DNA from 2 places in the Buttiauxella sp. AC038 genome. Region 1 is predicted to be linked to the other one. Evidence: predicted binding sites of a transcription regulator. Region 1 holds the regulator's gene; the other holds the start of a gene.

What was found. Region 1 encodes PurR, which represses purine synthesis genes. Its sites were predicted from a motif close to CANGCAAACGTTTGCNTG; they were not measured.
Region 2: a site for PurR is predicted at 1,955-1,972, ahead of AC0IXI_RS00265 (NCS2 family permease). Genes of this name have one in related genera too.

The regions. Positions count from the first base shown of each region.
Region 1 covers NZ_CEEDCQ010000001.1:2,272,998-2,277,425, forward strand. The annotation lists gene punC (purine nucleoside transporter PunC) at 1-581, opposite strand, end outside; gene punR (DNA-binding transcriptional activator PunR) at 697-1,608, shown strand; gene purR (HTH-type transcriptional repressor PurR) at 1,629-2,654, opposite strand; gene cydH (cytochrome bd-I oxidase subunit CydH) at 2,950-3,039, shown strand; gene sodB (superoxide dismutase [Fe]) at 3,092-3,673, opposite strand; gene AC0IXI_RS10825 (C40 family peptidase) at 3,866-4,428, opposite strand, start outside.
Region 2 covers NZ_CEEDCQ010000001.1:54,725-59,152, reverse strand. The annotation lists gene AC0IXI_RS00275 (MBL fold metallo-hydrolase) at 1-74, shown strand, start outside; gene AC0IXI_RS00270 (RamA family antibiotic efflux transcriptional regulator) at 96-428, shown strand; gene AC0IXI_RS00265 (NCS2 family permease) at 513-1,850, opposite strand; gene yieH (6-phosphogluconate phosphatase) at 2,031-2,696, shown strand; gene phoU (phosphate signaling complex protein PhoU) at 2,778-3,503, opposite strand; gene pstB (phosphate ABC transporter ATP-binding protein PstB) at 3,517-4,290, opposite strand; gene pstA (phosphate ABC transporter permease PstA) at 4,338-4,428, opposite strand, start outside.

The DNA of each region.
Region 1 (4,428 bases):
TTATTGTCTTCTGTTTGCGGGTGATGCTGGGTACGTGGTTTCAGACGCAGAGTTGGGATCATCAGCACCAGGGTGATTGCAAACAGGGTGGCGAAGATCGCCTGCCAGTCGAAGTGCACCAAAATCCAGCTACCGAGCAGCGGTGCCAGTGCCGGAGACAAGCCAACCAGCGGCATAATCGTGGCGAAAATACGATTTGCGCGGTTTGCCGGGTAGTAATCGGTCACCAGTGCCTGCCAGCTTACTGCGGCAGAACAAACACCAACGGCCTGAACGAAGCGCAGCACCAGCAGAGCGGTGGCACTTTCTACCCACAACATTCCAATACAACCGACGGCGAACAGACTCAGACCGGCCAGCAAAACTGGTTTACGTCCGAAATGGTCTGACAGCGGCCCCCACATTAACTGGGCAAACGCAAAGCCCGCAAGGAACAGGCTCAGGCTCGCACTAACGGCGGAGGCATCGGTCTGTAAATCTTGCTGAATGGCAGCGAAAGCAGGCAGATACATGTCTGTGGCAAGGAAGCCCAGAACACTTAATCCAGCCAGCCAGATAAGAAATCCTTTTGATGGTTGCATAATTTTCTCTTGTTTTATCTTGCAGGTTGATCGCCGCGAGAGTGTACGGAGTGCAAATAGGCTTGTGAAACGCTAATATTTGTAGGTTGCATTCAAAAATTTTGTGAGCAGAGAAATGTGGTCAGAATATTCGCTGGAAGTGATAGATGCGGTAGCGCGCAATGGCAGCTTCAGTGGTGCAGCACAAGAGCTGCACCGCGTTCCGTCAGCTATCAGCTATACGGTACGGCAACTTGAAGATTGGTTAGCGGTTCCGTTATTCGAACGTCGCCATCGGGATGTTGAATTAACCCCCGCAGGCGTCTTTTTCCTGAAAGAAGGCCGCTCTGTTATCAAAAAAATGATGACGACACGGCAGCAGTGTCAACAGATCGCAAATGGATGGCGCGGGCACCTGGCTATCGCAGTTGATAACATCGTTAAACCTGAACGAACGCGTCAGTTGGTGTTGGATTTTTATCGTCATTTTCCGGATATCGAACTGCGTATATTCCAGGAAGTGTTTAACGGCGTGTGGGATGCGCTGGCTGATGGGCGAGTTGAAGTCGCGATTGGTGCGACACAAGCTATTCCTGTCGGGGGGCGTTATGCGTTCCGCGATATGGGGACGTTGAGTTGGCGCTGTGTGGTGTCATCAAATCACCCACTGGCACAGCAGGGCGGAACCTTAAGTGATGATGATCTGCGAGCCTGGCCGTCGTTAGTACTGGAAGATACCTCCCGTTCGCTACCGAAGCGTATTACCTGGCTTTTGGATAACCAGCGTCGAGTTGTGGTTCCAGACTGGGAATCTGGCTCTGATTGTCTTAGCGCGGGTTTATGTATTGGTATGGTGCCATTGCATATAGCAAAGCCGTGGTTGGCTTCAGGGCAGTGGAGTGAGCTGACGCTCGATAACCCGTTCCCGGACGCGGCATGTTGCCTGACATGGCGGCAAAATGATGCTTCGCCAGCTCTGGCCTGGCTGCTGGAGTATTTAGGGGATAGCGAGACGATGAATCAGGAGTGGTTGCAAGAGCCTGCTTAGGCAGGCTCCTTTGACTGTTTTTAGCGGCGGTAATCGCGGAATGGGCCATCTGCCACTGAACGGCGTTCAATCAGGCGCGGATGTACTTCAATTGATTGCGACTCTTCGCGTTTATTGACGATTCTATCCAGCAGCATATTGAAAGCTGTTTCACCCAGCGAGTCCTTCGGCTGGTGAATGGTGGTCAATGCCGGTGTGAAATAACGAGCGTTACGCACGTTGTCATAACCGATAATGGAAATATCCTGCGGTACGCGTAAACCCATTTCATCAGCAGCACAAATTGCGCCCATCGCCATAATGTCGCCGCCGCAGAATACTGCGGTAGGGCGCTGAGACTGACCGATAATCTGCTGCATGGCGCGGTAGCCTGACTCAGGTTCAAAGTCACCTTGCACAATCCAGTTCTCAGGAATAGCGATCCCAGCTTCTTCCAGCGCCTTCATAAAACCAGCATGGCGGCCGCCACCGGTATTACGCTCCATTTGGCCAGGGATTGCACCAATTTCGCGGTGACCACGTTCAATCAAATAACGTCCAGCCAGATAGCCACCGTGGAAGGCATTATCGACAACGGAGTCGGTGAAATCTGCGCGGGCTTCGCCCCAGTCCATCACAACCATTGGGATGTGACGATACTCTTCAAGCATAGTCAGTAATGATTCCGGATATTCAGAGCACATCACCAGCAGCCCATCGACGCGCTTTTGCGCCATCATGGATAAATAGGCGCGCTGTTTTTCGAAATTATTGTGCGCATTACCCAAAATCAGGGTGTAGCCTTTTTCAAAGCAGCTATTTTCGACAGCTTCGATTATCTCGGCAAAATAGGGTGCTTCGCTAGAAGTAGCTAGCAAACCAATCGTTTTGGTGTGATTAACTTTCAAGCTACGCGCGACGGCGCTCGGCGAATAGTGCAATTGTTTGATTGCCGCCCAGACCGCGTTACGTGTTTCTTCCGCCACAAAACGGGTCTTGTTAATCACATGTGATACGGTTGTAGTGGAAACGTTTGCGAGCTTCGCTACGTCCTTGATTGTCGCCATTAAATTTCACTCCGGGCCATATCGTAAACCCCTGATAACCAATGTGTTAAACGTTTGCGTACGCCAACTCCTGAGGCAACGTTAAGGTTGCAGGTATGCCGGGATTGCGACATAAAACGGGAGGAGGGCGTTGAATAGATGGTACGCAATAAATTAGCGTGGGATTTTGGCCTATCCAGGAGAAAAGTGAAAGAGGGAAAAGCGATATCAGGTTAAAACCAGGGGGATTTTTATGTCTGATTGTGGGAAAATCAAGCCGACACACCGATTGTAGGGTAATAAAAGGAGTTTGCTAATGAGTACCGATCTGAAATTTTCAATCATGACCACGGTTGTTGTTTTGGCACTGATTGTGTGTGGCGCGTTAACCGCCGTACTGCACTGATACATCGCTCTGATTAAAATGGGCCGCAATCGCGGCCCATATATTTTAGGTTTTATGCTGCCAGATTCTTAGCAACAAACTCCCAGTTCACCAACGCCCAGAAATGCTCAAGATAGCCAGCACGAGCATTGCGGTAGTCGATGTAGTACGCATGTTCCCACACATCCACAGTCAATAACGGTGTTGCCGCTGTTGTTAGTGGGGTACCCGCGTTTGAGGTAGAGACAATCGCCAGAGCGCCATCTTCTTGTTTGACAAGCCAGGTCCAGCCAGCGCCAAAGTTTTTAATAGCTGCATCAGTGAACTGCTGTTTAAACTCAGCAAAGCTACCAAACGACTTATTAATGGCTTCCAGAAGCTCTCCAGTTGGTTCACCGCCAGCATTTGGTGCCAGGCAATTCCAGTAGAAGGTGTGGTTCCAAACCTGTGCTGCGTTGTTAAACACGCCGCCTTCGGAAGTACGAACGATCTCTTCGAGATTTTTACCTTCAAACGCAGTGCCCTTAACCAGATTGTTCAGGTTAGTGACATAGGTTTGATGGTGTTTACCGTAATGGTATTCCAGAGTTTCGGCGGAGATATGCGGTGCTAAAGCATCTTTTGCATATGGTAGTGCAGGTAGTTCGAACGACATTGCTGACTCCTTATTACCCTTCATACTTCGAGCTGCATCTTTGTTGGCTGCGATGCAACTCGAATTATTTTGGGTATCTATTGTTAAACATCACTTTTAGTGCGGGTTTAGGGTAACAAATTGAAAGGATAAGCAAAAGAGGGAACTCACCTGCCCAAGGAAGGGCAGGCGCAGGTTTTCGATAAATAGAGTTTAACGAATTGTTTTAGGGGTCATAACGCGTTTGGCACCGACATAGTGGCGCTGCCAGTAGTCTTCGCTTAGTGAGGTTATCTGGATATCTTGTCCGGTACGCGGTGACTGAATAAATTTACCGTTGCCCACGTACACGCCAACATGGTCAGCGGTGCCCCGACCTTGGGTGCGGAAGAAGACCAAATCACCAGTTTCAAGCTCCCCACGATCTACAGATGAGGCATCACGCAGGTGATACATCTCGTTAGCGGTACGAGGAATACGGAACTTCACTAAATCTTTGTATGCGTAGTAAACCAGACCGCTGCAATCGAAACCGGTAACCGGCGAGGTGCCACCCCAACGATACGGTTTGCCTATCTGGCCCATCAATTTGTTCATTGCCGTTTTTTGTGCTTTTTGCACACGGACTTTATGCGCCGCAGCAATCGTCGTTGGCTGCTCTGATTTAACTTTTACACAATGCGCTTTATGGCCTTTACGCGGCTTGCTGCATTTTTCGGTGAAAGTAACAGGCTGGACTTTTGCGAGCTTAGAGGTTTTATTGCGGGAGTTTTTTG
Region 2 (4,428 bases), 2.2 Mb from region 1:
AGGGTGAGCCTGTATTGGTGAACGACAACGCCCAACAATTTAGCGCCTGGTGGGAGTCTGCTGGTGCCATGTAAATGAACCGCGCAGGGGGATAAATGACAATTTCAGCTCAGGTTATCGACACCATCGTTCAGTGGATTGACGACAATTTGCATCAGCCATTACGCATTGATGATATTGCCAGTCATGCGGGTTATTCGAAGTGGCACTTGCAGCGTTTGTTTATGCAGTACAAAGGCGAGAGTCTCGGGAAATATATCCGCGATCGTAAATTGCTACTGGCAGCACGTGATTTACGCGATACCGATAACAAGGTTTACGATATTAGCCTGAAGTATGGTTTTGATTCGCAGCAGACGTTTACGCGGATATTTACGCGCACGTTTAATCAGCCGCCGGGCAGGTATCGCAGAGAGAATCATACGTAGGTCGGAATAGCGCAGCGACATCCGACAAAACAGGCATAAATTATGGTGGATGTCGCTTACGCTAATCCACCCTACAAAACACTATTAGTGTGAGTCAATAAATACGATTTTCAGCACAAACAACAGCGCCACAACAATCACGCATGGGCTGATTTCACGCCAGCGGCCCGTGCCGAGTTTCATCACGCAATAAGAGATGAAGCCGAGTGCGATACCTTCGGTGATTGAGAAGCTAAATGGCATCATCACGGCAGTAATAAACGCCGGAACCGCTTCAGTCAGGTCATCCCATTTCACACGCGACAGGCTGGATGTCATCAACACACCAACGTAAATCAGAGCACCTGCTGCTGCATATGCCGGAACCATACCCGCCAGCGGTGACAGGAAGATCACCAGCAAGAACAGCAAACCAACGATAACTGCCGTCAGGCCAGTACGCCCGCCAACAGACACACCAGAAGTGCTTTCGATATACGCGGTAACGGAAGAAGTCCCGATAAACGCACCCGCAACAGATGAAACGCTATCAACGTACAGCGCTTGCTTCATGCGTGGGAATTTCCCTTTTTCGTCGGCAAGACCTGCTTTATCTGTTACGCCAATCAGCGTGCCGGATGAGTCAAACAAGTTAACCAGCATAAAGGAGAAGATAACGCCCGCCAGACCAATGTTCAGGGAGCCGGCTAAATCAACCTGACCCACAACAGACAACACGCTTGGTGGTGCAGAAACAATGCCGTGGTATTGCACATCGCCCAACATCCAGCCCAGTAGCGTAGTCACCACAATCGAAACCAGTACGGCTGCGTGAATATTACGCGAGGCAAGGATGGCGATAATAAAGAAGCCCAGCGCGCCCAGCAGTACGCTGTGCGAAGTCAGGTTACCAATGGTTACCAGCGTGTCCTTATTAGCCACGATAATACCGGCATTTTTCAGGCCCATCATCCCGATGAATAGCCCAATACCGCTGGTGATACCGATGCGCAAGCTCACCGGAATATTAGCAATCATCCAGTAACGCACGCGGAAAATGGTCAGCAACAGCAAACCTACGGCACCCCAGAAAATGGCGCCCATCCCGATTTGCCAGGAGATCCCCATCGCGCCAACAACCACAAAGGCGAAGAACGCATTCAGGCCCATTGCCGGAGCCAGTGCGACTGGCAGGTTGGCGAAAATACCCATCAGGATGCTACCTAATGCGGCAATCAAACAGGTGGTGACAAAAACGGCCTGGGTATCCATACCAGCGGCGCCAAGGATCTGCGGGTTGACGAAAACGATATACACCATCGTCAGGAAGGTCGTAAGACCGGCGATCACTTCAGTGCGGGCCGTGGTGCCGTGTTCGCGCAGTTTAAACACGCGCTCGAGCAGCCCCGGATTTGCGGCCGGAGTAGATTGTGGTTGGCTCATTAGTCTTAATTCCGAACATTGAGAGGGAAAATCCGTCGCTATCCTATACCAAAAAATACAAAACATGATGGTCAACACAGATTTTTTTTCATTGCATTTTCTTATACGGCAACGATTGCGTGCCGCAAAAATTGCGCAAATTGGGTAAGATGCATGTTCACTTTAATAAAAGGAGGCGGTATGTCCCGGATAGATGCGGTGTTCTTCGACTGCGATGGCACGCTCGTTGATAGTGAGGTTATTTGCTCCAAAGCCTACGTGCATATGTTTGCGCAATACGGCATCGAGCTTGCGCTCGATGAGGTTCATAAGACCTTCAAGGGGATCAAGCTCTACGAGATAATCGACACGATAAATGCCCAACATGGAGTGAGCTTGCCAAAAGAGGAGCTGGAGCCGATTTATCGCGCGGAAGTTTCTCGGCTGTTCGACAGCGAACTGGTTGAGATTGAAGGGGCAGCAGCGTTAGTCGAGAAAATCACCGTGCCGATGTGTATCGTTTCCAACGGCCCGGTCAGCAAGATGCATCAGTCGCTGGGCAAAACCGGCATGCTCCACCATTTCCCGGACAAACTGTTTAGCGGCTACGATATTCAGACGTGGAAACCGGACCCGGCCATTATGTACCACGCCGCCAACGCGATGAATGTGGATGTGAAAAACTGCGTGCTGGTGGATGATTCAATGGCTGGTGCACAATCAGGTATTGCCGCAGGCATGGAAGTTTTCTATTTTTGCGCCGACCCGCATAACAAGCCGATTGACCACCCAAAAGTGACAACCTTTACCGATTTAGCGCAGTTGCCGGAGTTATGGCGTGCGCGGGGCTGGGATATTACGAAGTAAAAAAGAAAGCCGGATAGCAATCATGCTCATCCGGCTTACTAAATATGATATTCACAGAGCGGGATTCCCCACTCATAGATCTCACTCTTTCGGGTCTTTACCCGCCAGCAGCTTATCCAGCTCGTCGCCACCGACATGACGGAAGTCCTGTCCTTTGACGAAGTAGAAGATGAACTCGCAGATATTCTGGCAACGGTCGCCGATGCGCTCGATAGAACGCGCGCAGAACAACGCGGTCAGCACACTTGGAATAGTGCGCGAGTCTTCCATCATATAAGTCATCAACTGGCGCACGATGCCTTCATATTCCTGGTCAACTTTCTTATCTTCGCGGTAGATACGCACAGCTTCGTCGAGATCCATACGCGCAAACGCATCCAGCACGTCATGCAGCATTTGCACGGTGTGGCGGCCCAGTGATTCCAGGCTCACCAACAGCGGCTGGTGTTGATGCGAGAATTTCTCCAGTGCCGTGCGGCAAATTTTATCTGCCACATCGCCAATACGTTCCAGCTCAGAAATCGTTTTGATGATAGCCATCACCAGGCGTAAGTCGCTGGCGGTTGGCTGGCGCTTAGCGATGATGCGCACACAGGCTTCATCGATTGCCACTTCCATCATGTTAACTTTCTGGTCGCCTTCGATAACGCGCTTTGCCAGCTCGCCATCTTGATTGTGCATGGCGGTGATCGCATCAGAAAGCTGTTGCTCCACCAGCCCACCCATGGTCATAACCTGAGTGCGGATATATTCCAGCTCGGCGTTAAACTGGCCGGAAATGTGTTTGTTGAGATTGAGGCTATCCATTTGTTTCTCCAAATCAACCGTAGCGGCCAGTAATGTAATCTTCGGTTTGCTTTTTAGCTGGTGTGGTAAATAGCGTGTCGGTTTCGCTAAATTCGATAAGCTCGCCCAGGTACATAAACGCGGTGTGGTCGGAGCAACGCGCGGCCTGCTGCATGTTGTGCGTCACGATAACCACGGTGTAATCCTGTTTAAGCTCGGTGATAAGCTCCTCGATACGACCGGTTGAAATGGGATCAAGGGCTGAACACGGCTCATCAAGCAACAACACTTCCGGGCGAATCGCGATACCGCGTGCAATGCACAGGCGTTGCTGCTGGCCACCGGAGAGACTGTATCCGCTCTGGTGTAATTTATCTTTGGTTTCATTCCACAATGCGGCTTTGGTCAAAGCCCACTGCACACGCTCGTCCATGTCGCTGCGTGACAGCTTCTCAAATAGGCGCACGCCGAACGCGATGTTGTCATAAATCGACATTGGGAATGGCGTCGGCTTCTGGAATACCATGCCCACTTTGGCACGCAGCAGGGCGATATCCTGGCTCTGGGTGAGGATGTTTTCCCCATCCAGCAGAATCTCACCTTCCGCACGCTGCTCCGGGTAGAGCGAGTACATTTTGTTGAATGTACGCAGCAGGGTGGATTTGCCACAGCCTGACGGGCCAATGAACGCGGTAACCTGGTTCTTAGCGATATCCAGATTGATGTTTTTCAGGGCATGGAACTTACCGTAATAGAAGTTCAAATCACGAACCTGAATTTTGTCTGGGGTAGTATCGACCATACTCATCTGTTTCTTAATCTCCATCCGACGCCGCCTTTGCCGCGCCGCAAAATTTAACCGTGTTTACTCTTTGCAAAAATCACGCGCGCCAGAATATTTAGCAGCAGTACGCAAAGGGTAATAATCAGAACACCAGCCCAGGCT